Regions from separate parts of the Promicromonospora sp. Marseille-Q5078 genome, predicted to be linked through region 2. Evidence: predicted binding sites of a transcription regulator. Region 2 holds the regulator's gene; the other holds the start of a gene.
What was found. The regulator LexA, encoded in region 2, represses DNA repair genes until DNA is damaged. The targets are predictions, from matches to a motif close to TCGAACANNTGTTCGA.
Positions count from the first base shown of each region.

Region 1: the regulator LexA is predicted to act here: its motif matches at 2,056-2,071, upstream of ruvA (Holliday junction branch migration protein RuvA).

Region 1 is NZ_JBNPQG010000001.1:2,443,881-2,455,657, reverse strand. It holds gene pdxT (pyridoxal 5'-phosphate synthase glutaminase subunit PdxT) at 1-448, shown strand, start outside; gene ACQFYA_RS11395 (YebC/PmpR family DNA-binding transcriptional regulator) at 456-1,214, shown strand; gene ruvC (crossover junction endodeoxyribonuclease RuvC) at 1,372-1,962, shown strand; gene ruvA (Holliday junction branch migration protein RuvA) at 2,085-2,705, shown strand; gene ruvB (Holliday junction branch migration DNA helicase RuvB) at 2,698-3,795, shown strand; gene yajC (preprotein translocase subunit YajC) at 4,024-4,461, shown strand; gene secD (protein translocase subunit SecD) at 4,584-6,683, shown strand; gene secF (protein translocase subunit SecF) at 6,683-7,780, shown strand; gene ACQFYA_RS11360 (adenine phosphoribosyltransferase) at 7,860-8,423, shown strand; gene ACQFYA_RS11355 (RelA/SpoT family protein) at 8,477-10,834, shown strand; gene ACQFYA_RS11350 (ATP-dependent DNA ligase) at 10,912-11,777, shown strand, end outside.
Region 2 is NZ_JBNPQG010000001.1:1,928,663-1,940,439, forward strand. It holds gene ACQFYA_RS08920 (ATP-dependent DNA helicase) at 1-956, shown strand, start outside; gene ACQFYA_RS08925 (L-lactate dehydrogenase) at 966-1,925, shown strand; gene lexA (transcriptional repressor LexA) at 1,953-2,765, opposite strand; gene ACQFYA_RS08935 (LysM peptidoglycan-binding domain-containing protein) at 3,018-3,356, shown strand; gene nrdR (transcriptional regulator NrdR) at 3,512-4,060, shown strand; gene ACQFYA_RS08945 (DUF5302 domain-containing protein) at 4,116-4,376, shown strand; gene serA (phosphoglycerate dehydrogenase) at 4,460-5,698, opposite strand; gene ACQFYA_RS08955 (HelD family protein) at 5,742-8,060, opposite strand; gene ACQFYA_RS08960 (PP2C family protein-serine/threonine phosphatase) at 8,233-9,639, shown strand; gene ACQFYA_RS08965 (sensor histidine kinase) at 9,636-10,847, shown strand; gene ACQFYA_RS08970 (response regulator) at 10,927-11,367, shown strand; gene ACQFYA_RS08975 (proteasome assembly chaperone family protein) at 11,502-11,777, shown strand, end outside.

The DNA.
Region 1 (11,777 bases), 520 kb from region 2:
GCGGGAGCTGATCGGTCAGGGGCTGCCGGTGTTCGGGTCGTGCGCCGGCATGATCCTGCTGGCGGACCGCATCGAGGGCGGCACGGCCGACCAGCGCACGCTGGGCGGCATGGACGTCGTCGTGCGCCGCAACGCGTTCGGCCGCCAGGTCGACTCGTTCGAGGCGGACCTGCAGGTCGCGGGCGTCTCCGACGCCCCCGGCGACCGCCCCGTGCGCACCGCGTTCATCCGCGCCCCGTGGGTCGAGTCGGCGGGCCCGGACGTCGAGGTGCTCGCGCGGATCCCCGACCGCTGGGCGGACGGCTCCGCGGTGGGCGCTGCCGCCGGTAAGATCGTCGCAGCACGTCAGGGACGGCTGCTCGCCACCGCGTTCCACCCGGAGATCACGGGGGACGCGCGCGTGCACGAGCTGTTCGTCCGGCTCGTCCAAGCATCGCGAAGGAGTTAGGGAGCGCATGTCAGGTCACTCCAAGTGGGCCACGACCAAGCACAAGAAGGCGGCCATCGACGCCAAGCGTGGCAAGCTCTTCGCGAAGCTGATCAAGAACATCGAGGTCGCCGCGCGCACCGGAGGCGGGGACCCGGCGGGTAACCCCACCCTGTTCGACGCCATCCAGAAGGCCAAGAAGTCGTCGGTCCCGAACGACAACATCGAGCGCGCGCTCAAGCGCGGCTCCGGCGAGGGCGCCGACGCCGTCGACTACCAGACGATCATGTACGAGGGCTACGGCGCGAACGGCATCGCCGTCCTCGTCGAGTGCCTCACGGACAACAAGAACCGCGCTGCCTCCGAGGTGCGCCTCGCGTTCAGCCGCAACGGCGGCAACCTGGCCGACCCGGGCTCCGTGTCGTACCTGTTCTCCCGCAAGGGTCTCGTCGTCGTGCCCAAGGCCGACGGCGTCACCGAGGACGACGTCATGCTCGCTGCCCTCGAGGCCGGCGCCGAGGACGTCAGCGACGAGGGCGAGGTCTTCGAGGTCCTCAGCGAGGCCACCGACCTGGTCGCCGTGCGCACCGCCATCCAGGAGGCCGGCATCGAGTACGACTCGGCCGACTCCGTCTGGCACCCGTCCATGGAGGTCGAGGTCGACGTCGACGGCGCGCGCAAGATCCTGCGGCTCATCGACGCGCTCGAGGACAGCGACGACGTGCAGAACGTCTACGCGAACTTCGACGCCTCCGACGAGGTCATGGCGGCCCTCGACGAGGAGTGAGCCCCCGCCGAGGTAGTTCAGTTCTCGCCGAGGTAGTGGTCCAGTCCACTACCTCGGCGAGATCCGTACTACTTCGCGGGCCGTGGGCCACCTCGGCGGGCGACGGCCGCGGCCGCGCCTCCGCGGCCACGCCCGGGCCGCGTGAGAAGGTGACGACGTGCGCGTGCTGGGGGTGGATCCGGGGCTGACCCGGTGCGGTGTCGGCGTCGTCGACTCGCTGCCGGGACGCAAGGCGCGGTTGGTCGACGTCGGCGTCGTGGGCAGCGACCCTGCCACGAGCATCGACCTGCGGCTGCTGCACATCGCCTCCGGGCTCGACGAGTGGCTGGACCGGCACATGCCGGACGTCGTGGCGGTCGAGCGGGTGTTCGCCCAGCACAACCTCGGCACGGTCATGGGCACGGCCCAGGTCGCCGGGCTCGCGATGGTCGCGGCCGCGCGCCGGGGGATCCCGGTGGCGATGCACACCCCGAGCGAGGTCAAGGCCGCGGTGACCGGCTCCGGCCGGGCGGGCAAGGAGCAGGTGCAGCGCATGATCGCGCGCATCCTCGGCCTCGACGACCTCCCGCGGCCTGCCGACGCCGCCGACGCGCTCGCCCTCGCGGTGACGCACCTGTGGCGCCCGGCGGGCGCCCTGCAGGGCGGGGAGCGGCACGAGCTCACGCCCGCGCAGCGGGCCTGGGCGGCGGCCGAGCAGAACGCCCGCAAGGGCAAGCACCGGGGCGCGCCGTCCCGCACCGCGCGCTGACACCGCGCGCTGACCGATCCCCGCTCCCGGGCGATGCCCGCCGTCTCCCGTGTCGCGGCCGACGGCGTCGGCGCCGGTTGTTACAGTGACGCCTCGTACGGGTGTTCGACGGAAGGACAACGGTGATCGCCTCCCTGACCGGCACGGTCACGCACGTGACGCTGGAGCGGGCCGTGCTCGACGTCGGCGGGGTCGGCTACCTCGTCCACGCCACGCCCGGCACCCTCGCCGGGCTGCGCGTCGGGGAGCGGGCGCAGCTGCACACCACGCTCGTCGTCCGCGAGGACTCGATGACGGTGTTCGGCTTCGCCGAGGCCGACGAGCGCGAGGTCTTCGAGACGGCCCAGTCGGTGTCCGGCGTGGGCCCGCGCATCGCGCTGGCCATGCTCGCCGTGCTGACCCCCGACTCCCTGCGCCGCGCCGTCGCCACCGAGGACCTCGCCGCGTTGCGCCGGGTGCCCGGCGTCGGGCCGAAGAGCGCCCAGCGGCTGGTGCTGGAGCTGGGCGGCAAGCTGGGCGCCCCGGGCGTCGGCGACGACCGGGTGCCCGACGCCGCGCCGGTGGCCGGCGGCGACCCCGCGCGCGACCAGGTGGTCGAGGCGCTCGTCGGCCTGGGCTGGGCGGCGAAGGTCGCGCAGGACACGGTGGACCGCGTGCTCGCCGACGCCGGCGACGACGGCCCGGTCGACGTGGCGGCCACCCTCCGCGCGGCGCTGCGGTCCCTGGGCGGGCGCCGTGGCTGAGCCGCTGGAGCCGGAGTACGGCGGGGAGCGGCTCGTCACCGCGTCGGCCGACGAGATCGAGCGCGCGGCCGAGGCGGCGCTGCGTCCCAAGAAGCTCGACGAGTTCGTGGGGCAGCGCGTGGTGCGCGACCAGCTCTCCCTGGTGCTGCAGGCGGCGCTGGCGCGGGACGCGGCGCCGGACCACGTGCTCCTGTCGGGCCCGCCGGGCCTCGGCAAGACGACCCTCGCGATGATCATCGCGGCGGAGCTCGGCACGGCGCTGCGGGTCACGAGCGGCCCTGCGATCCAGCACGCCGGCGACCTGGCGGCCGTGCTCTCCTCGCTCGAGGAGGGCGAGGTGCTGTTCATCGACGAGATCCATCGCCTCGCGCGGCCCGCCGAGGAGCTGCTGTACGTCGCGATGGAGGACTTCCGCGTCGACGTCGTCGTCGGCAAGGGCGCCGGCGCCAGCGCGATCCCGCTCGCGCTGCCGCCGTTCACCGTGGTGGGCGCCACGACGCGTTCCGGGCTGCTACCCGCGCCGCTGCGCGACCGTTTCGGCTTCACCGGGCACCTCGACTTCTACGACGCCGCCGAGCTGGAGCGTGTCATCACCCGCTCGTCGGGCCTGATGGGCGTCGACATCCAGCACGCGGCCGCGCACGAGATCGCGGGCCGCTCCCGGGGCACGCCCCGCATCGCGAACCGGCTGCTGCGCCGCGTGCGGGACTGGGCCCAGGTGCGCGGCGACGGCCGCCTCGACCTGCGGGCCGCGCGCGCCGCGCTGGAGGTCTACGAGGTCGACCCGATCGGCCTCGACCGCCTCGACCGGTCCGTCCTCGACGCGGTGTGCCGCCGGTTCGGCGGCGGCCCCGTGGGGCTGAGCACCCTCGCGATGACCGTGGGTGAGGAGCCCGACACCGTGGAGACCGTCGCCGAGCCGTACCTGGTGCGGGAGGGCCTGCTCGGCCGCACCCCGCGGGGGCGGGTCGCGACGCCGGCCGCCTGGGAGCACCTCGGCCTGGAGCCCCCGCCCGGGGCATGGGGCGCGCCGCTGGGGGGCACGCTGTTCGACGACGCGGACGGCGGCGGGCGCGCTCCGGAGGCCTGACTCCGCCCGTACGGCCGCCGGTGCGGGGTCGGCGTCGACGACGGCACGCGCGAAGCACCTAGACTGGAGGAGCCCCGGCCGCGGACGGCCCGGGGCCGGAACTCGACGGGTGCCGTGCTCGTTGGGGCCCGTACGCGCAGACCTCTGCGCCCGGCGCGCCGACCGGTGCGCCCCCGACGCCCGGTGGTCGGTCGACGACCGTCGGGCAGCGACAGACAAGGACGCTCCGTGGAACTCATCATCCTCTTCGTGGTCCTCGCCGGCCTCATGTTCTTCATGAGCCAGCGGACGCGCAAGCAGCAGAAGCAGCAGGCCGAGTTCCGGTCGCAGCTCGTGCCGGGCCAGGAGGTCATGACGGGGTCCGGCCTCTTCGGCACCGTCGTCGAGGTCGACGAGGCGAGCGACACCGTGACCATCGAGTCGACCCCCGGCACGCAGACCCGCTGGCTCCGTGCGGCGATCGCCAAGCGCGTCGACACGCCGGCCGTCGACGCGGTCGACGAGGCCGAGGAGACCGACGTCACAGCGGACCCCACCGCGACCGGTACGATCACCTCCGGCGACGATCACGTCGACGTCCCCGACGACCTGTCGAGCCTGGACACCGCGCAGCGGGAGTACCGGGAGCAGCAGCGTCGGGACGAGGGCGAGACCGGCGCCAAGTAGCAGTGACCAGGGAGGGCGGACGCCTGAGTCCGCTCGACTGACACCGCGCCGGTCGGGGTGACCCCGGCCGGCGCCCTCACGCGTCGGCCCCCCGGCGACGCGCAGACGGGAAGAGACAGAAGTTGGCGAACTCACGCACGAAGCGGTCGCGTCCGGCACGCACCCTCGTGGTCTTCACGATCCTGACGATCGTCCTGCCGTTCCTGGCTCTCGGCGCCGGCGTCTTCTGGGACGCCAAGACCGAGTCCAACCCGGACGGCGCGAGCTTCGCCCCGGGCCTGGCGCTCGACCTGCAGGGCGGCACGCAGCTGATCCTCAAGGCCGACACGACGGACGGCTCGCAGGTCACCGCCGAGACGATCGACGAGTCGATCAACGTCATCCGGCAGCGCATCGACTCCTCGGGCGTCTCCGAGGCCGAGATCACCGCCCAGGGCTCCCAGAACATCGTCGTCGGCATCCCCGGCGAGGTGTCGCAGGAGACCATCGACCTCATCTCGCAGCCCGCCCAGATGCGCTTCCGCCCGGTGCTGACCTACGCCGCCGGGACGCCGACGCCCGACCCGTCCGCCTCGCCGTCCCCGTCGCCCGGCGGTGACGCCGACGGGGCGTCGTCCGACGAGAGCGCGGACACGAGCCCGAGCGGCAAGAGCGCCGGGGCGCCGCTGTCCGTCCCGGCGGACACGGACACGGACCCGACCGCCACGCCGACCGCGACGGCGGCGAACGGGGCCGAGGCCTCGACCGACCCGTCTCCGTCGCCGTCGTCCACGCCGGCCGAGGGCGACGACGCCGCGGCCTCCGACCCGAGCGACCTCGCGCAGATCACGCCCGAGATCCAGGAGCAGTTCGAGAAGCTCGACTGCACCGACCCCGCCAACCTGCAGGGCGGCGGCGGGGACGACCCCGACGCCCCGCTGGTCACGTGCGGCGAGGACGGGACCGTCAAGTACATCCTCGGGCCGATGGAGGTCGACGGGGTCCACATCTCCTCCGCCAGCTCGGGTCTGGTGCCCGGCGCGAACGGCTCGGTCACCAACGAGTGGGGCGTCTTCCTCAACTTCGACAACGAGGGCACCAAGGAGTTCCGCGAGACGACCACGCGGATCTCCGGGCTCGAGCAGCCCCGCAACCAGTTCGCCATCGTGCTCGACGGCCTGGTGGTCTCCGCCCCGTCGGTCAGCACGCCGATCTCCGACGGCCAGGCGCAGATCTCGGGCAGCTTCACGCGCGAGTCGGCGGCGACGCTCGCCAACCAGCTGAGCTTCGGCGCGCTGCCGGTCCAGTACACGGTGGAGAGCCAGGAGGTCATCTCCGCGACCCTCGGCTCCGAGCAGCTGCGCAACGGCATGATCGCGGGCCTCATCGGCCTGGCGCTGGTCGTCGTGTACTCGCTGATGCAGTACCGCACGCTCGGCCTGCTCACCGTCGCGTCCCTGGTCGTGGCGGGCGTGATCACGTACCTGTCGATCGCGCTGCTCTCGTGGGGGATGGGCTACCGGCTCTCCCTCGCGGGCGTCGCCGGCCTGATCGTCGCGATCGGCTTCACCGCCGACTCCTTCATCGTGTACTTCGAACGCATCCGCGACGAGATACGTGACGGGAGAACTCTGTCCTACGCCGTCGAGCGCGGCTGGGCCCGCGCACGACGCACGGTGCTGGCGGCCAAGGCCGTCAACCTCATCTCCGCGGTCATCCTGTACTTCCTCGCCGTGGGCGGCGTGCAGGGCTTCGCGTTCACGCTGGGTCTGACGACGATCATCGACGTGGCGGTCGTCTTCTGGTTCACGCACCCGATGATGGAGGTCATCACCAAGATCCCGTTCTTCCGGGACGGCCACCGCTGGTCGGGCCTCTCGCCCGAGAGGCTGCGCGCGGGCTCCGGCCCGCGGTACGTGGGCGCGGGCAAGGTGCGGACGCCGGAGCCGGCCGTGGGCCAGGTCGCCGACGACGCGGACGAACCCGACGACGCGACGGTGCCGGTCGGCGCGGACGTGCCGCGCGGGACCGCGGCACCGGAGCCGGCCCACAGCGGGGCCCGGCAGGCCGCGGCCCCCGCGACCGACGCGTCAGGCCGCCGGCTCACGATCGCGGAGCGGCGCGCGGCCGAGCGGCGCGCCGCGGCCCAGGAGGCGGATCCCGACCCAGGCGCGGGAGCCGGCGGGGGCCCGGGGGACGGCACGTCGACCTCGTCGACCGGTGAGAACGAGGAGAACCGCTGATGGCCGGCATGAACTTCGCCCAGTGGGGCAACGACCTGTACACGGGCCGTCGGTCCTACCCGATCGTGCAGCGCCGCGGGCGCTGGTTCACGCTCGCGGGCGTCCTCGCGATCGCGTCGATCGCCGTGATCCTGATCAAGGGGCTCACGCTCGGCATCGACTTCCGCGGCGGCACCGAGTTCACCGTCACGGACGCGTCCTCGACCGAGCAGCAGATCGCGATCGACACCGTGCACGAGGTGCTGCCGGACGAGGAGCCCCGCGTGGCCATCGTGGGCGGCTCGTCGGTGCGTGTGCAGACGGAGCAGGTGAGCGAGGAGCAGGAGGCCCAGCTCGCGGCGGACCTCGCGGCGGCCTACGACGTCGACGAGTCCGCCGTGACCACCTCGTTCGTCGGGCCGACCTGGGGCGCCGGCGTCTCGACCCGGGCCCTGTGGGGCACCGTCGTGTTCGTCCTGGCCGCGGCGCTGTTCATGGCCGTGTACTTCCGGGCGTGGCGGATGTCGGTGGCGGCGATCGTCGCGATGCTCGGCGACCTGCTCATCTCGGCCGGCGTCTACGCGGCGATCGGCTGGGAGGTCACGCCGTCGACCATCATCGGCTTCCTGACGATCCTCGGCTTCTCGCTCTACGACAAGATGGTCGTCTTCGACAAGGTGCGCGAGAACACCGCGGACGTGCTCACCCAGACGCGCAGCACGTACGCGGAGCGGGCAAACCTCGCGGTCAACCAGACGCTCGTGCGCTCGATCAACACGTCCGTCGTGGCGCTGCTGCCGGTGGCGAGCATCCTCTTCGTGGGCGCGTTCCTGCTGGGCGCGGGCACCCTGCGCGACCTCTCGCTGTCGCTCTTCGTCGGCATCGCGGTCGGCGCGGCCTCGTCGCTGTTCCTCGCGACGCCGCTCGACGTCGCCCTGCGCGAGCGGGAGCCGAAGATCCGGGAGCACACGCGCTCGGTGCTCGAGGCGCGTGCCGGCCTCGTCGCCGAGGGCGGTCACGAGGCCGAGGTCGCGGCCTACACGACCGGCTCCGCGCAGCTCATCCCGGGGCAGCACCAGGGCAACCAGGCCCAGCCGCGCCGCCGGCGCGGGCACTGAGGCGCGGGCGGGCACGGTGGGAGAGGTGACCGATCCTGCGGACGGCGTCCGCGCCCCGGGCACGGACGCGCTCGACGACATCGTCCTCGACGGGCTCCGGGGTCTGGGCGCGGGGCGTGCGGCGGAGATCCGCGCGCTGATCCGGGACGTGCCGGACTACCCGCACCCGCCCGTCGTCTTCCGCGACATCACCCCGCTGCTGGCGGACGGCCGGGCGCTGACGGACGTCGTCGAGGCGTTCGCCCGCCTGGTCGGGGCGGACGGCGGCGTCGACGTCGTCGCGGGCATGGAGGCACGCGGCTTCCTCCTGGGCGCGCCGCTCGCGACCCGGCTCGGCGTGGGCTTCCTGCCGCTGCGCAAGGCGGGAAAGCTGCCGCCCCCGGTGGAGCGGGTCGACTACGACCTCGAGTACGGCTCCGCGGCGATCGAGCTGCGTACGGGAACACTCGAGACGGGTGCGCGTGTTCTCCTGGTCGACGACGTGCTCGCCACCGGCGGCACGGCGTGCGCGGCGGCCGAGCTGGTGGAGCGCTCGGGCGGCCAGGTGGTCGCCCTCGCGTTCCTGCTCGAGCTCGCCGGCCTGGGAGGACGCGGCAGGCTGCCGGGTCGGACGGTCGAGGCTCTGTTGCGCGTGGAGTCGTAGACTTGCCGTCCCGACCGTCGGTGAACCCGCGGTGGTTGCGGAAGGAGGCGCAGATGAGCGACGAGACGAAGGTCGCGCGCGCCGCCACGCCCCAGGGACCGGCCCCGTCGGGCCGCGGGTCCGGCTCCGGGCGCAGCGTCCGAAACCGCCTGGTCCGGCTGGGGGTGCGCGGCGCCCCGCCGACCACCCCGGCCCTCGAGCCGGTGCTGCAGGCCGTGCGGACCAACCACCCGAAGTCCGACCTGTCCGTGCTCGAGCGCGCCTACGCGACGGCTGAGCGCTGTCATCGGGGCCAGGAGCGCAAGTCCGGCGACCCCTACATCACCCACCCCGTCGCCGTCGCGACCATCCTCGCGGAGCTCGGCTTCGACGGCGCCACGCTGGCGGCCGCGCTGCTGCACGACACCGTCGAGGACACGGACTACGGGCTCGACGAGCTGACCCGGGAGTACGGCGAGGAGATCGCCATGCTCGTCGACGGCGTCACGAAGCTCGACAAGGTCAAGTACGGCGACGCGGCCCAGGCCGAGACCGTCCGCAAGATGGTCGTCGCGATGGCCAAGGACATCCGCGTCCTGGTGATCAAGCTCGCGGACCGGCTGCACAACGCCCGCACCTGGAAGTACGTCTCCGGCTCGTCGGCGCAGCGCAAGGCACGCGAGACGCTGGAGATCTACGCCCCGCTGGCGCACCGGCTGGGCATGAACACCATCAAGTGGGAGCTGGAGGACCTGTCCTTCCAGACCCTGTACCCCAAGGTGTACGACGAGATCGTGCACCTGGTGGCCGAGCGCGCCCCGGCCCGCGAGGAGTACCTGTCGGTGGTGCGCGAGCAGATCTCCGCCGACCTGCGCAGCGCCAAGATCAAGGCGACCGTCACCGGCCGGCCCAAGCACTACTACTCCATCTACCAGAAGATGATCGTGCGCGGGCACGACTTCGCGGAGATCTACGACCTCGTCGGCACGCGCGTCCTCGTGGACACGGTGCGGGACTGCTACGCGGTGCTCGGCGCGCTCCACGCGCGCTGGAACCCGGTCCCGGGCCGGTTCAAGGACTACATCGCGATGCCGAAGTTCAACATGTACCAGTCGCTGCACACGACGGTCGTGGGCCCCGGCGGCAAGCCGGTCGAGATCCAGATCCGCACGCACGACATGCACCGCCGCGCCGAGTACGGCGTCGCGGCGCACTGGAAGTACAAGCAGATGGCGCCCGCCGGGAAGGCCGCGTCGGACGACCCCCGCGCCAACGACATGGCGTGGCTGCGCCAGCTCGTGGACTGGCAGCGCGAGACCGCCGACCCGAGCGAGTTCCTCGACTCCCTGCGCTACGAGATCGGCGGCGCGGAGGTGTACGTCTTCACGCCGAAGGGCGAGGTGATGGCGCTGCCCGCCGGCGCCACCCCGGTCGACTTCGCGTACTCCGTGCACACCGAGGTCGGGCACCGCACGATGGGCGCGCGGGTCAACGGGCGCCTCGTCCCCCTGGACTCGACGCTGCAGAACGGCGACACGGTCGACATCCTCACCTCGAAGGCGGAGTCCGCGGGCCCGTCGCGCGACTGGCTCGCGTTCGTGAAGTCGGCGCGCGCCCGGAACAAGATCCGCCAGTGGTTCACCAAGGAGCGCCGCGAGGAGGCGATCGAGCAGGGCAAGGACGCCATCACGAAGGCGATGCGCAAGCAGAACCTCCCGATCCAGCGCCTGCTCAGCCACGAGGCGCTCGTCGGGCTGGCGAGCGACATGCGCTTCGCCGACGTGTCCGCCCTGTACGCAGCGGTGGGCGAGGGGCACGCGTCCGCGCCGCACGTCGTCGACCTGCTGGTCAAGTCCCTGGGCGGTGCGGAGGGCACGGAGGAGGACGCCGCGGAGGCCGCGGCGCCCGGCCGGCCCTCGCGCCGCGGCCGCACCGGCGACCCCGGCGTCGTCGTCAAGGGCGTGGACGACATCTGGGTGAAGCTCGCCAAGTGCTGCACCCCGGTGCCGGGCGACGCCATCGTCGGCTTCGTGACGCGTGGCGCGGGCGTGAGCGTGCACCGCGCCGACTGCGCCAACGCCGAGCAGCTGACGCGGGCCCAGCCCGAGCGGATGGTCGACGTCAGCTGGACGACCGGCGCGAACACGATGTTCCTGGTCCAGATCCAGGTCGAGGCGCTCGACCGGTCGCGGCTGCTGTCCGACGTCACGAAGGTGCTGTCGGACTACCACGTCAACATCCTGTCGGCGACGGTCTCGACCTCGACCGACCGGATCGCGCTGTCGAAGTTCGTGTTCGAGATGGCCGAGCCGGGCCACCTGCAGCAGGTGCTCACCGCGGTGCGCAAGGTGGACGGCGTCTTCGACGTCTACCGCATCACCGGGACGAAGGCGGCAGACGTGCACCAGTCGCCCCAGTCCGCGGACGCCTGAGCAGCCCACCTGACGACGGGCGCGAGAGCGTCGTGGCGCGGAGGTGCTCGCGGGCGGGTCGGAGTAGGTTCGCCAGCATGACGCTGCCGCTCGAGCCGCCGGTGTTGCCCATGCTCGCGAAGTCGGTGCCGGACGTGCCCGACCAGCCCGAGGGCGGGGCCGCCTGGGTGTACGAGCCGAAGTGGGACGGGTTCCGGGCCCTCGTCTTCCGCGACGGCGACGACGTGCGCATCGACTCGCGCAACGCCCGCCCCATGCAGCGGTACTTCCCGGACGTCGTCGAGGCCGCGCTCGAGGCGCTGCCCGCGCGGTGCGTGGTCGACGGCGAGATCGTCGTCGCGCGGCCCGGCGACGACGGGGCGGGGACGGCCGCGCACCTCGACTTCGACGCCCTGAGCCAGCGCATCCACCCCGCCGAGTCGCGCGTGCGGCTCCTCGCCTCCGAGACCCCGGCGAGCCTCGTGGTGTTCGACGTCCTCGCTCTCGACGGGGACGACCTCAGCATGCGGCCCCTGCGCGAACGCCTCGCCGTGCTCGACGGGCTCGGCCTCGCCGGGCCGCGGGTGCACGCGACGCCCCGCACCCAGGACGCCGCCGTCGCCCGCGACTGGTTCGCGGCCTTCGAGGGCGCCGGTCTCGACGGCGTGGTCGCCAAGCGCCTCGACGACCCGTACCAGCCGAACAAGCGCGCGCTGCTGAAGATCAAGCACGCGCGCACCGCCGACGTCGTCCTCGCGGGCTACCGGCTGCACAAGACGTCGACGCCCGAGACGCCGCTCATCGGCTCGCTCCTGCTGGGCCTGTACGCGGACGGCACGGACGCCGGCAGCCTGCAGTTCGTCGGCGTCTCCGCGTCGTTCCCGGCGGCCCGCCGCGCCGCGCTGCACGCCGAGCTCGCGCCGCTCGTCGTCGAGCCCGGCAGCGACACGGCCGCCGAGCACCC
Region 2 (11,777 bases):
TGGCGCAGTCCGCCGTGCTCCAGCTCTTCGAGGTCGCCGAGCGGATGGCGGCCGAGGACACGACGTCCGACGTGCTGTGGTGCTCGCGCCCGCCCGAGAACGCGCCCTGGGCGGGCGACGGCATCACCCGGCTGCACGCGGCGCCCCTCGCGGTCGCGGGCCTGATCCGCACGCACCTGCTCGGCGAGGCGACGGGCGTGTTCACGTCCGCGACGCTCACCCTGGGCGGCACGTTCGACCCGGTCGCGCGCTCGCTCGGCCTCGCCGGCTCCGGCGGGACGGACGAGACGGCGGACTGGAGCGGCCTGGACGTCGGCAGCCCGTTCGACTACCCGCGCCAGGGGATCCTGTACGTCGCCCGCCACCTGCCCGCGCCGGGGCGCGAGCCGACGACGGACGCCCAGCTCGACGAGATCGCCGGCCTGATCGAGGCCGCGGGAGGACGCACGCTGGGGCTGTTCTCGTCGCGGCGCGCGGCCCTCGCGGCGGCCGAGGCCATGCGCGAGCGGCTCGACGTGCCGGTGCTGTGCCAGGGGGACGACCAGCTGCCCACGCTGGTGCGCGCCTTTGCGGACGACCCGGCCACCTGCCTCTTCGGCACCTTGTCGCTGTGGCAGGGCGTCGACGTGCCCGGGCCGAGCTGCCAGCTCGTGCTCGTGGACCGCATCCCGTTCCCGCGCCCGGACGACCCGGTGAAGGCGGCCCGCGCGCGGTCCGTCGAGCAGGCGGGCGGCAACGGGTTCATGCAGGTCTCGGCCACGCACGCGGCGCTGCTGCTCGCGCAGGGGGCCGGCCGCCTGGTTCGCACGTCCGAGGACCGCGGCGTGGTCGCGGTCCTCGACCCGCGTCTCGCGACGGCTCGGTACGGGTCGTTCCTCACCCGGTCGATGCCGGACTTCTGGCCGACCACGGACGGCGAGCTCGTCCGTGCTGCGCTGCGGCGGCTCGACACCTAGCCTGGGGCCGTGGACGGCACACGCAGTACGACCAAGCTCGCGATCGTCGGCGCCGGCGCGGTGGGGTCCACCCTCGCGTACGCCGCCCTGGCCCGGGGGGCGGCCCGCTCCGTGGCGCTCATGGACGTCAACCGCGCCAAGGTGGAGGCGGAGGTCCTCGACCTGCGGCACGGCGGCATGTTCATCCCGCAGGCGGAGATCGAGGGGTCCGACGACATCGAGGTGTGCCGGGGCGCGGACGTCGTGGCGGTGACCGCGGGCGCGAAGCAGAAGCCCGGCCAGAGCCGGCTGGACCTCGCCGAGGCGACCGTCGGGCTCACGCGCACGATCCTGCCGCGCCTGCTCGAGGTGGCCCCCGACGCCGTCTACCTCATGGTCACCAACCCCGTGGACGTCGTCACGTACGCCGCCCAGGAGATCAGCGGCCTACCCCGCGAGCGGGTCTTCGGGAGCGGGACGGTGCTCGACTCCTCGCGGCTGCGCGACGCCGTCGCCCGGCACTGCGGGGTCGCCGTCGGGAACGTGCACGCGAATATCGCGGGCGAGCACGGGGACTCGGAGATCGTGCTGTGGAGCTCCGCCTCCATCGCCGGCGTGCCGCTGCTCGACTGGCGTCCGTTCCGGGGGCGCCCGCCTCTCGACGAGCCGGCCCGGCACCGGATCGCCACCGACGTGGTGGAGTCGGCCTACCGGGTGATCGCCGGCAAGGGGGCGACCAACTACGCGGTGGGGCTGGCCGCGACCCGCATCATCGAGGCGGTCCTCAACGACGAGCACCGCGTGATGAACGTGTCGTCACGGCTCGACGGCTTCTACGGGATCGACGACGTGTGCCTGTCCGTGCCGTCCCTGGTGGACCGGCGCGGGGTCGCGGAGACGATCGACACCCCGCTGTCCGACGACGAGCTGGCCGGCCTGCGCGCCTCGGCCGAGAACATGCGGTCGGTGCAGCGCCGGCTCGGCCTCTGAACCCGCAGGGTCGCCCTGCCGGCCGGCTCAGAGGCTGCGGAGCACGGCCACGACCCGGCCCAGCACCTGGGCCTCGTCACCGGGGATGGGGGAGTAGGCGGCGTTCTGCGGCATCAGCCAGGTGTGGCCGTCGGCCTGCTTGAAGGTCTTCACCGTGGCCTCGTCGTCGATCATCGCGGCCACCACCTCGCCGTTCTCGGCGACGGGCTGGCTGCGCACCACGACCCAGTCGCCGTCGCAGATCGCCGCGTCGACCATGGAGTCACCGGCGACCTTGAGCAGGAACAGGGCGCCGTCGCCCACGATCTGACGGGGGAGCGGGAACACGTCCTCCACCACCTGCTCGGCGAGGATCGGCCCGCCGGCGGCGATCCGGCCCACGAGCGGGACGTACGAGGGGGCCTGCGCCGGCTGGGCGTCCGACCCGGCGACCGACCCGGCGACGAGTCCCTGCGGGAGCGCGGCGGCGGACCCGGTGTCGCCGTCGGCCGTCGGGGCCGAGGGGTCGACCACCTCGATCGCGCGGGGACGGTTGGGGTCGCGCCGCAGGTAGCCCTTGCGCTCCAGGGTCGTGAGCTGGTGCTTGACGGAGGAGGGGCTCGCGAGGCCCACGGCCTCGCCGATCTCGCGCATGGTCGGGGGATACCCGCGCGCCTCGACGGAGCTGCGGATCGTCTCGAGCACACGCCGCTGGCGCGGCGTGAGCCGGTCGGCCGAGGGGGCGAGCTCGCTCACGGACGCGAGCGCGGTCCCGGTGCCGCCGGCCACGTCCTCCGGGGTGTCGCTCGGCGCCGTCCACGGCGCCGGAGCCGCCGGGGCCTGGTCCCGTCCGCTGGTCATCGCGTTCTCCGTCCTGCAGGGGCGCGGCCCGCGGGCGGGCCGATGAAATCCGACAAACCTTCCATCGCGCTGCTGGTCACTCTAGGACAGTTCCGCCCCGACATCAAACATCTGTTCGATCAGACCTCGACCGTGTCGTCGCGACGTGGTACACCTAGTACAGCAGTTCGACGTACAGGTGTTCGACGAACGGATGTTCGACGAAGGCGCCGCCCGCGGGGCGGCGCGGCGACGTGGACCGGAGGCAGGACGATGCAGAACCCGCGCAGCACCACCGACGCACCGGGCTTCCTCGGCCTCGGGGGGCTCCGGCTCACCCGGCGGGGCAGGGTCGTGATCGCCCTGCTCGCTCTGGTGGTCCTCGTCGGTGCCGGCCTGATCGGGCAGCGCGCGGTGGCGGAGTCGCCCGGGTCCGGCGTCGAGGTCCGGCTGCACACGGTCGCCCCCGGGGAGACCCTTTGGCAGTACGCGCAGTCGGTGCGCGACTCGGGTGACGACCTGCGGGACGTGGTCGCGGAGCTGCGCGACCTCAACGGCCTCGCGACGGCAGAGCTCCGGACGGGGCAGGTCGTGCTCCTGCCGCTCGACTGATCGGCCACGGGTCCGCCGCCGCGCTGCTTCCGTCGTGGTGTCCGCCGCGAGCCGGCGCCGGTGGCAGGATGGACCTGCTTGCGCCTGGAGTCGCCCGCCGCTTACCTTGTCGGGCAGCCGGGCGCCGGTCCGGAGCCGAGCGCAGGAGACCAGCGATGCACTGCCCGTTCTGCCGCCATGCGGACTCGCGAGTCATCGACTCGCGCACCTCCGACGACGGTTCGTCCATCCGCCGACGGCGGCAGTGCCCGGCGTGCCAGCGCCGCTTCACCACGATCGAGACCGCCAGTCTGTCGGTCGCCAAGCGCTCCGGCGTCACCGAGCCGTTCAGCCGCGACAAGGTCGTGGCGGGGGTGCGCAAGGCGTGCCAGGGCCGGCCCGTGAGCTCCGACGACCTGGCCCTGCTGGCGCAGAAGGTGGAGGAGACGCTCCGCGCGTCGGGCCGCCCGGAGGTCGAGGCGAACGAGGTCGGGCTCGCGATCCTGGGGCCGCTGCGCGAGCTGGACGAGGTCGCCTACCTGAGGTTCGCCAGCGTCTACCAGTCGTTCGAGTCGCTGGAGGACTTCGAGAGCGCGATCGTCTCGCTCCGCGCCGAGCGGGAGGCCCGGGACGACGGCGAGTCGTCGGCGGACGACTGTGGCTCGTCCGACCGCGACGGTGCGACGTCGGGGGCGACGGTCGCGGGGCGCGACACGGCCCGCTGAGGGATCCCCGCCCGGTCCGGGCGAAATGCCCTGGCGTCTCCCAAGGTGCCAGGGCATGCTGGACCGCACCAGGTGCTGCGCGGTCCGCCGTGCGAGCACGCCCACCCCGACGGACCACGAGGTGACCGTGATGACGACGGACGACTCCAAGGCGGCGAAGCCCTCCGAGGACACGAAGGCGCGCTTCCGGGAGGCGCTGGAGCGGAAGAACGCCGCCAGCCACCCGACCGCCGGCAAGGACGGCAACACCGGCCAGGTGCACGGTTCCGAGACCGCCGGGCCGGTGCAGAAGATGTTCCGGCGCAAGTCCGGCTGAGCCGCTCGGCCGCACGCCGGCCGCACGTGCGAAGGGCCTCCCCGGGGAACCGGGGAGGCCCTTCGTGCGTGGGGGGGCCGGAATCAGCCGGCCGCGGGCCCGGGCGGGAACTCGGGCCGCTCGAAGGCGTCCCGGATGCGCAGGCGGATCGTGGAGTCCATCGCCTGCAGCTTCGCCGAGGCGCCGCGCTGCGTGACGTCGGAGATGTCGGTGACCACGTAGCCGACCTCGCCGCGGGTGGCGAGCATCTGCGCCTCGATGTTGGCGCCGTGGTCGGCGAACACCTGGTTCACCCGCGCGAGGACGCCGGGGACGTTGCGGTGCAGCAGCATGATGCGGCCGACGCCGGTGTGCGCGAGCTGGAGGTTCGGGAGGTTCACGGACAGGGTCGTCGACCCGGTCAGCACGAAGTCCCGCACCTTCTTGGACACGAACTCGCCGATGGCCTCCTGGGCCTCCTCGGTCGAGCCGCCGACGTGCGGCGTGAGGATGACGTTCGGCAGCCCGCGCAGGGGAGAGGTGAACTCGTCGCCGCGCTTCTTGGGCTCCGTCGGGAAGACGTCGACGGCCGCGCCGCCCAGGTGGCCCGACAGGATGTGCTCACGGAGCGCCTCCACGTCGACCACGAACCCGCGGGACAGGTTGAGGAAGATCGCGCCGGGCTTCATCCCGGCGAACAGCTCCGCCCCGAAGAGGCCGGCGTTGCCGGGCCGCCCGTCCACGTGGATCGTCACGGCGTCGGAGACGGCGAGGAGCTCCTCGACGGTCTCGACGCGGTGCGCGTTCCCGAGGGACAGCTTCTCGGCCGTGTCGTAGAACACGACCCGCATGCCCAGGTTCTCCGCGAGCACCGAGAGCTGGGAGCCGATGTTGCCGTAGCCGATGATGCCGAGGGTGCGGCCGCGCACCTCGTGCGCGCCGTCGGCGGTCTTGTCCCAGACGCCGTCGTGCAGCGCCTTGTCGCGCACGGTGAGGCGGCGGGTGAGGGAGATGATCTCCGCGACCGCCAGCTCCACCACGGAGCGCGTGTTGGAGTACGGCGCGTTGAAGACCGCGACACCGTGGGCCGCGGCGGCCTCGAGGTCGATCTGGTTGGTGCCGATGGAGAAGGTGCCCACGGCCTGCAGGCTCGGGACGCTCTCCAGGACCTTCCGCGTCACGGTGGTCTTGGACCGGATACCGAGGATCTGGAAGTCCGCGAGGGACTCGATCAGCTCGGCCTCGTCGAGCGCGCCGGAGCGCGTGACGACCTCGATCCCCGCGTCACGGAGATTCTGGGCGGCGACAGGGTGGACGTTCTCGAGCAACAGGGCACGCAGCACGTGCCCATGGTGCGCCGTGCGGGGCCGTGCCCACAAACCCGTCTCACGCCACGGCGAGCTCCACGATCCCGGCGGGGAGCTGCTGCTCGTGCACCACGACGAGTCGCTGGGTGGGCCGGGTCATCGCGACGTACAGGTCCGAGGCGCCCCCGGGCCCGCCGGTGACCGCCTCGGGCTCGACCAGGACGACCGCGTCGAACTCCAGGCCCTTGGTCCCGCGCGGGTCGAGCACGACGACCTGCGCGTCCTCCGGGCGCTGCGCGAGCAGCCGGGACGCCTCCTCCGGTCCCAGCGCGCCGGGCAGCGCCGACTCCACGGCCTCGCGCAGCGCGCGCACCTGGTCGGCGGCCGCGACCACCGCGACCCGGCCCGCGCCGTCGGAGCCGACGAACTCGGCCGCGAGCGAGAGCACGTGGTCCACGACCTCCCGCACGAGCACGGGCCGTGCGGGGCCGGACGGGGTGACGCGGCTGAGCTCGAGCGCGCCGACCACCTCGCGGGCCGCCGTCAGCGGCGAGGTGGGCAGCCCCGCGGCCGCCGCCATGCGCTGCGCGGCGTCGGCGACCTCGGCCGGCGTGCGGTAGCTGACGGTGAGCTCCTCGAGGCGCCACGAGTCGCCCAGGACGGGGCCGAGCGCGCCGGCCCACGACCGGGCGCCCGCCGCCGACGACGTCTGCGCGACGTCGCCGACGATCGTCATCGAGCGGGTGGGGACGCGGCGCACGAGCATCCGCCACGCCATCGGGGAGAGCTCCTGGGCCTCGTCGACGACGACGTGGCCGTACGTCCAGGTGCGGTCCTCCGCGGCGCGCTCGGCGGTGGTCAGGCGCGGGCCCGTGGACTCGAAGCGGGACGCCAGCGTCTCGGCGTCGACGAGCCCGCCGCCCGCGCCCGTGGACTCGAGGACCGAGCGGGCGTACTCGAGCTCGGCGGCGCGCTCGGACGCCCGGGCCCGCGCCTCGGCGCGCGCGATGGAGTCGTCCTCGCCGAGCAGCTCCGCGGCCTCGTCGAGCAGGGGGACGTCGGCCTCGGTCCACGGGGTGCCCGGGTCCCGCCGCACGGCGGCCCGCTCGCGGTCGGACAGCTCGGGGGCCGCCTCGGCGAGGCGGTGCGGCTTCGCGAAGAGGTCGGCGACGAGCTTCTCGGGCGTGATCGGGAACCACGCGAGGTTGAGGGCCACGCGCACGTCGCGATGCGAGCGCAGGTCCTCGGTGACCATCGCGACGTCCTCGGGCGCGAGCTCGGTGTCCGCCGCCGCGCGGTACTGGTCCACGAGCCGCGCCAGCATGTCGCGCACGAACGTCGCCCGCGCCTCGTTGTGGGGCTTGTGGGTGCGCCGGGCGCGGGCGATGGCGTCGCGCACGTCCCGGCGCCGCACCGCGAGGTCGTACCCCTCGAGCCGGAAGCGCACGTCGCGGGCGGGGACGCGCTCGCGGGCGCGGACGGCGCGGTGCACGACGTCGCGCCACACCAGGCGTCCCTTGATCTCCGTGGCCTCCGGGCCGTCGACCTCGGTGGCGCGGACGCCGGGCAGCAGCTCGCCCACCGTCGTCGCCACGACGCCCGTCTCGCCGAGCGAGGGAAGCACCTGGTCGATGTACCGCAGGAACGCGCGGCTCGGGCCGACGAGCAGCACGCCGCTGCGCTCCAGCACGCGCCGGTGTGCGTACAGGAGGTAGGCCGCGCGGTGCAGCGCGACGGCGGTCTTGCCGGTGCCGGGCCCGCCCTGGACCACGAGCGCGCCGGGCAGGTCGGAGCGGATGATGCGGTCCTGCTCGGCCTGGATCGTCGCGACGATGTCGGTCATCCGGCCGGTGCGACGCGCGGCGAGCGACGCCAGCAACGCGCCTTCGCCCGACAGCGTGGAGGCGGCGAGGGTGCCGTCCGTGCCGTCGCCCTCTCCGTCGACGGACTGCAGCGCGTCGAGGTCGAGCACCTCGTCCTCGAGGCCGGTCACGGCGCGCCCGCTGGTGACGAGGTGCCGGCGGCGTCGCACCCCCGCGGGGTGCAGGGCCGTGGCCCGGTAGAACGGGGTGGCGGCCGGCGCTCGCCAGTCGGTCAGCAGGGACCGGTGCTCGTCGTCCGCGAGACCGAGGCGCCCGACGTACCGAGTGTCGCCGTCGTCGAGGTCGAGGCGGCCGAACGCGAGCCGGTCCTCGACGGCGTCGAGCTGCGCGACGCGGTCCTCGTACAGGGTGGCGAACGCGTCGCGCTCGCTCCGGTTCTGCGGCGATCCGGAGGGCCCGGACCGGCGGACCTCCACCAGGCGGTCGCGCGTCGCGCGCCGCAGCTCGTCCAGTCGGGCGTAGAGGCCGTCGACGACCCCTTGCTCGCGGGCCAGCTCGTCGTGCCTGCCTGCCACGCATCCTCCCCAGCGTCCTTCGCGCCGCGCGCGGTCGGCGGCGCGGCCACGGTGCGGCGGACCATCATTGCAGATGCCGCGGGCGCCCGGGTGCGCCGTCCGGGCGCCGAGCGGCGACGCGCCGGGCCGGGGGCACCGCCCGGGCGGGCACGTGCGGGCTAGGATCTGGCCCATGAGCAGCGGCGACGTCCTGCGAGCCGGGTCCGAGGGGCCGGCCGAGGACGCGACGGCCACCGTGCTTCTCGTCGAGGACGACGACGGGGACGCGCTGCTCGTCACGGAGCTGCTCGAGGACGCCGAGGTGTCGATCGTCCTGAGGCGTGCCCGGTCCGTCGCGGAGGCGGTGGACGCGCTCGCCCGCCCCGGCGGCGCGCCGGGCGTCGACTGCGTGCTGCTGGATCTCGGGCTGCCCGACGCCGTCGGGCTCACGGCCGTGGAACGGCTCCGCGAGGTGGCCGAGCGGGTGCACGACGTGCCCGCCCTCGTGGTGCTCACCGGCCTCACGGGCGGCGACCAGGGGCTGCGTGCCGTGGCGGCGGGCGCCGACGACTACCTGGTCAAGGGCGAGACGGACTCGGGGCTCCTCGGAAGGTCGCTGCGCTACGCGCTGCAGCGCCGCCGGTCCGCCGCCCAGCAGCGGGCCCTCTACCGCAGCGCCGTGCGCGCGGAGGAGACCGCGCGGCTGGAGCGTGCGCTGCTGCCCAAGCCCCTCGTGGGCGACGAGAAGGTCTCCGTGATGGTCGGCTACCTGCCGGGCGGCGGCGGGCTGCTCGGCGGCGACTTCTTCGACACGGTGGAGACGCCCGACGGCACGGTCCTGTCCGTGGTGGGCGACGTCGCCGGTCACGGCCCGGACGAGGCCGCCCTCGGAGCCACGCTGCGCACGGCGTGGCGCACGCTGGTGCTGACCGGGACCGAGCCCGAGCGGATCCTCGAGCACCTGGAGCGCGTGCTCCTGACGGAACGGTCGCGGCCCGAGGTGTTCGTGACCCTGTGCCAGGTGGTCGTGACGCCCGACCGCTCCGGCGCCGACGTGTACCTGGCTGGCCATCTGCCGCCGCTGCTCATCACCGGCCCGGTGGGCGACCTGCGGTGCGAGGCGCTGCCGCCGACGGGGCGCGGCCGTGCGCTGGGCGTCCCTGTGGAGGGCGGGTGGGAGCCGCGGCGGATCGACCTCGACGGGCCCTTCGCGCTGATGCTCTACACGGACGGGCTCGTCGAGGCGGAGGTGGACCTCGGTGCGGCGCGGACGGACGACCCGGAGCTCGACGGGCTGGGCCGCGACGCCCTCGGCCTCGCCGCCCTGCACGGCGAGCGGCCCGCCCGGGTCGGCCTGCTGCGGCAGCGGGTGCCCCGGCTCGGGCAGTCCGGGCTGCACGAGCTCGTGCGCGACGACCTGGGACGGCACGGCGTCGTCGGCGTCGTGGAACGGGTGCTGCGGCGCGTCCGCGCGCTGCACGGCGGGCCGTTCACGGACGACGCGGCCCTCCTGGTCGTCGGCTGGACCGGGCGCGACACCCCGTACCTGGGGGAGCGCTCCTCGACCCTGGCGGACTCGGCCGAGTGGGCCAGGCCGTGAGGCGCGAGCGCCCGCTGCACGACGTCGTCCTGCGGCTCCTCCTCGTCGTCGGGGCGGTGCTGCTGCTGGCGCTCGCCGTGGCGCTCGTCGCGATCCAGCGCTCGCTCGTGCTGCTTCGGGTGGGGGTCGGGGACGAGGCCATGGACGCGGCGCACGCCTGGAACCTCACCCTGCTGGTCGTGGTGATCGTGCTGGTGCTGCTCGTGGTCGTCATGGGGCTCTTCATGTGGCGGGCCCTGCAGCGCGGGGTGACGCGGCCGCTGGCGCGGCTCGCCGACTCGGTGCGCGCGGCGAGCACGGGCGAGCACGAGCACGAGATCCGGGTCGAGGGCACGGGGGAGGTCGCGGCGCTCGCGGCCGACGTCGAGCACATGCGCCGCGAGCTGGTGCAGCAGGTCGCCGAGGTGAGCGCGTCGCACGGCGAGACGGCGCGTGCGCACGCCCGGCTCGCGGAGCAGGCACGCGAGCTGGCGCGCTCCAACCAGGAGCTGGAGCGCTCCAACCGGGACCTGGAGCAGTTCGCCTACGTCGCGTCGCACGACCTGCAGGAGCCGCTGCGCAAGGTCGCGAGCTTCACCCAGCTGCTGCAGAAGCGCTACGGCGAGCAGCTCGACGACCGGGCGGACCAGTACATCGCGTTCGCGGTCGACGGCGCGCGCCGCATGCAGCGGCTCATCCAGGACCTGCTGAGCTTCTCGCGGGTCGGCCGCTCGGGCAGCGAGCCGGAGGACGTCGACCTCGAGCAGGTCCTCGAGCAGGTGCGGCACGACCAGGGCGACCGGATCGCCGAGGCGGGCGCCGAGGTCACCCACGACCCGCTCCCGGTGGTGCGCGGGGAGCGGCCCCTCCTCGCGATGCTGCTGACCAACGTCGTGGGCAACGCGGTGAAGTTCCGTGACCCGGCACGGCCGGCGCGGGTGCACCTGTCGGCGCGTCGCCTGCCGGCCCCCGAGGCGGGGTGGGAGATCTCGTGCACGGACAACGGGATCGGCATCGACCCGCAGTACGCCGAGCGGGTCTTCGTCATCTTCCAGCGGCTGCACCCCAAGGACGTGTACACCGGCACGGGTATCGGGCTCGCGCTGGTCAAGCGGGTGGTCGAGCACCACGGCGGGAGCGTCTGGCTCGAGCCGACGGACGGCGGCGGGACCACCGTGCGATGGACCCTGCCCGACCGCGACGAGGCGACCGGCGGCGTCGTCGGTTAGGCTCGAGGTCGTCGCTGACCTGCGACGACGCACGAGCGGTACGCCCCGACCGGGGCCCCGACGACGCCGAGGAGCGTGCATGGCGGACCAGCAGACGGGCATCGAGGTCCTCCTCGTCGAGGACGACCCGGGCGACGTGCTGATGACGCGCGAGGCGTTCGAGGAGCACAAGGTCGTCAACCGGCTCTCCGTGGTCGCGGACGGCGTGAGCGCGATGGCGTACCTGCGCAAGGAGGGCGAGCACGCCGAGGCGTCGACGCCGGACCTGATCCTGCTGGACCTCAACCTGCCGCGGATGGACGGCCGCGAGGTGCTGGCGGCGGTCAAGGCGGACGAGCGGCTCAAGCACATCCCGGTGGTCGTGCTGACGACGTCGGAGGCCGAGGAGGACGTCCTGCGGTCGTACTCGCTGCACGCGAACGCGTACGTGACGAAGCCGGTCGACTTCGACAGGTTCATCCAGGTGGTCCGGCAGATCGACGATTTCTTCGTCACGGTGGTGCGCCTGCCGCGCCACTGACGCCCGGGCCCGGCGGTCGGGAAGGATCCGGGCGCCGGTGAGGTTGTGACTCCTGCGGGCGCGAGCCCGTCGGCGAGAGCCGGGCAGGCGAGAGCCGGGCGCAGGAGCGCCGGGCACCCCGAGGAGGAGAACCGTTGCTGGACCCGCAGAGCATCTACGAGGTCGACGAGGCCGCCGTCGCGCGCGTCCTGCCCCGCGGTGGGGACGACGCGCCGTCGACCGGCGACGGACCCGTGCTGCTGCACGCGCTGGACGGGTTCGTCGACGCCGGGTCCGCGGGCGAGATCGCCGTGGAGCACGTCACGGAGGAGCTGGCCACCACGCGCCTCGTGACCTTCGACGTCGACCGCCTGCTCGACTACCGGTCCAAGCGGGTCGCGATGACGTTCGACGCCGACCGCTGGTCGTCC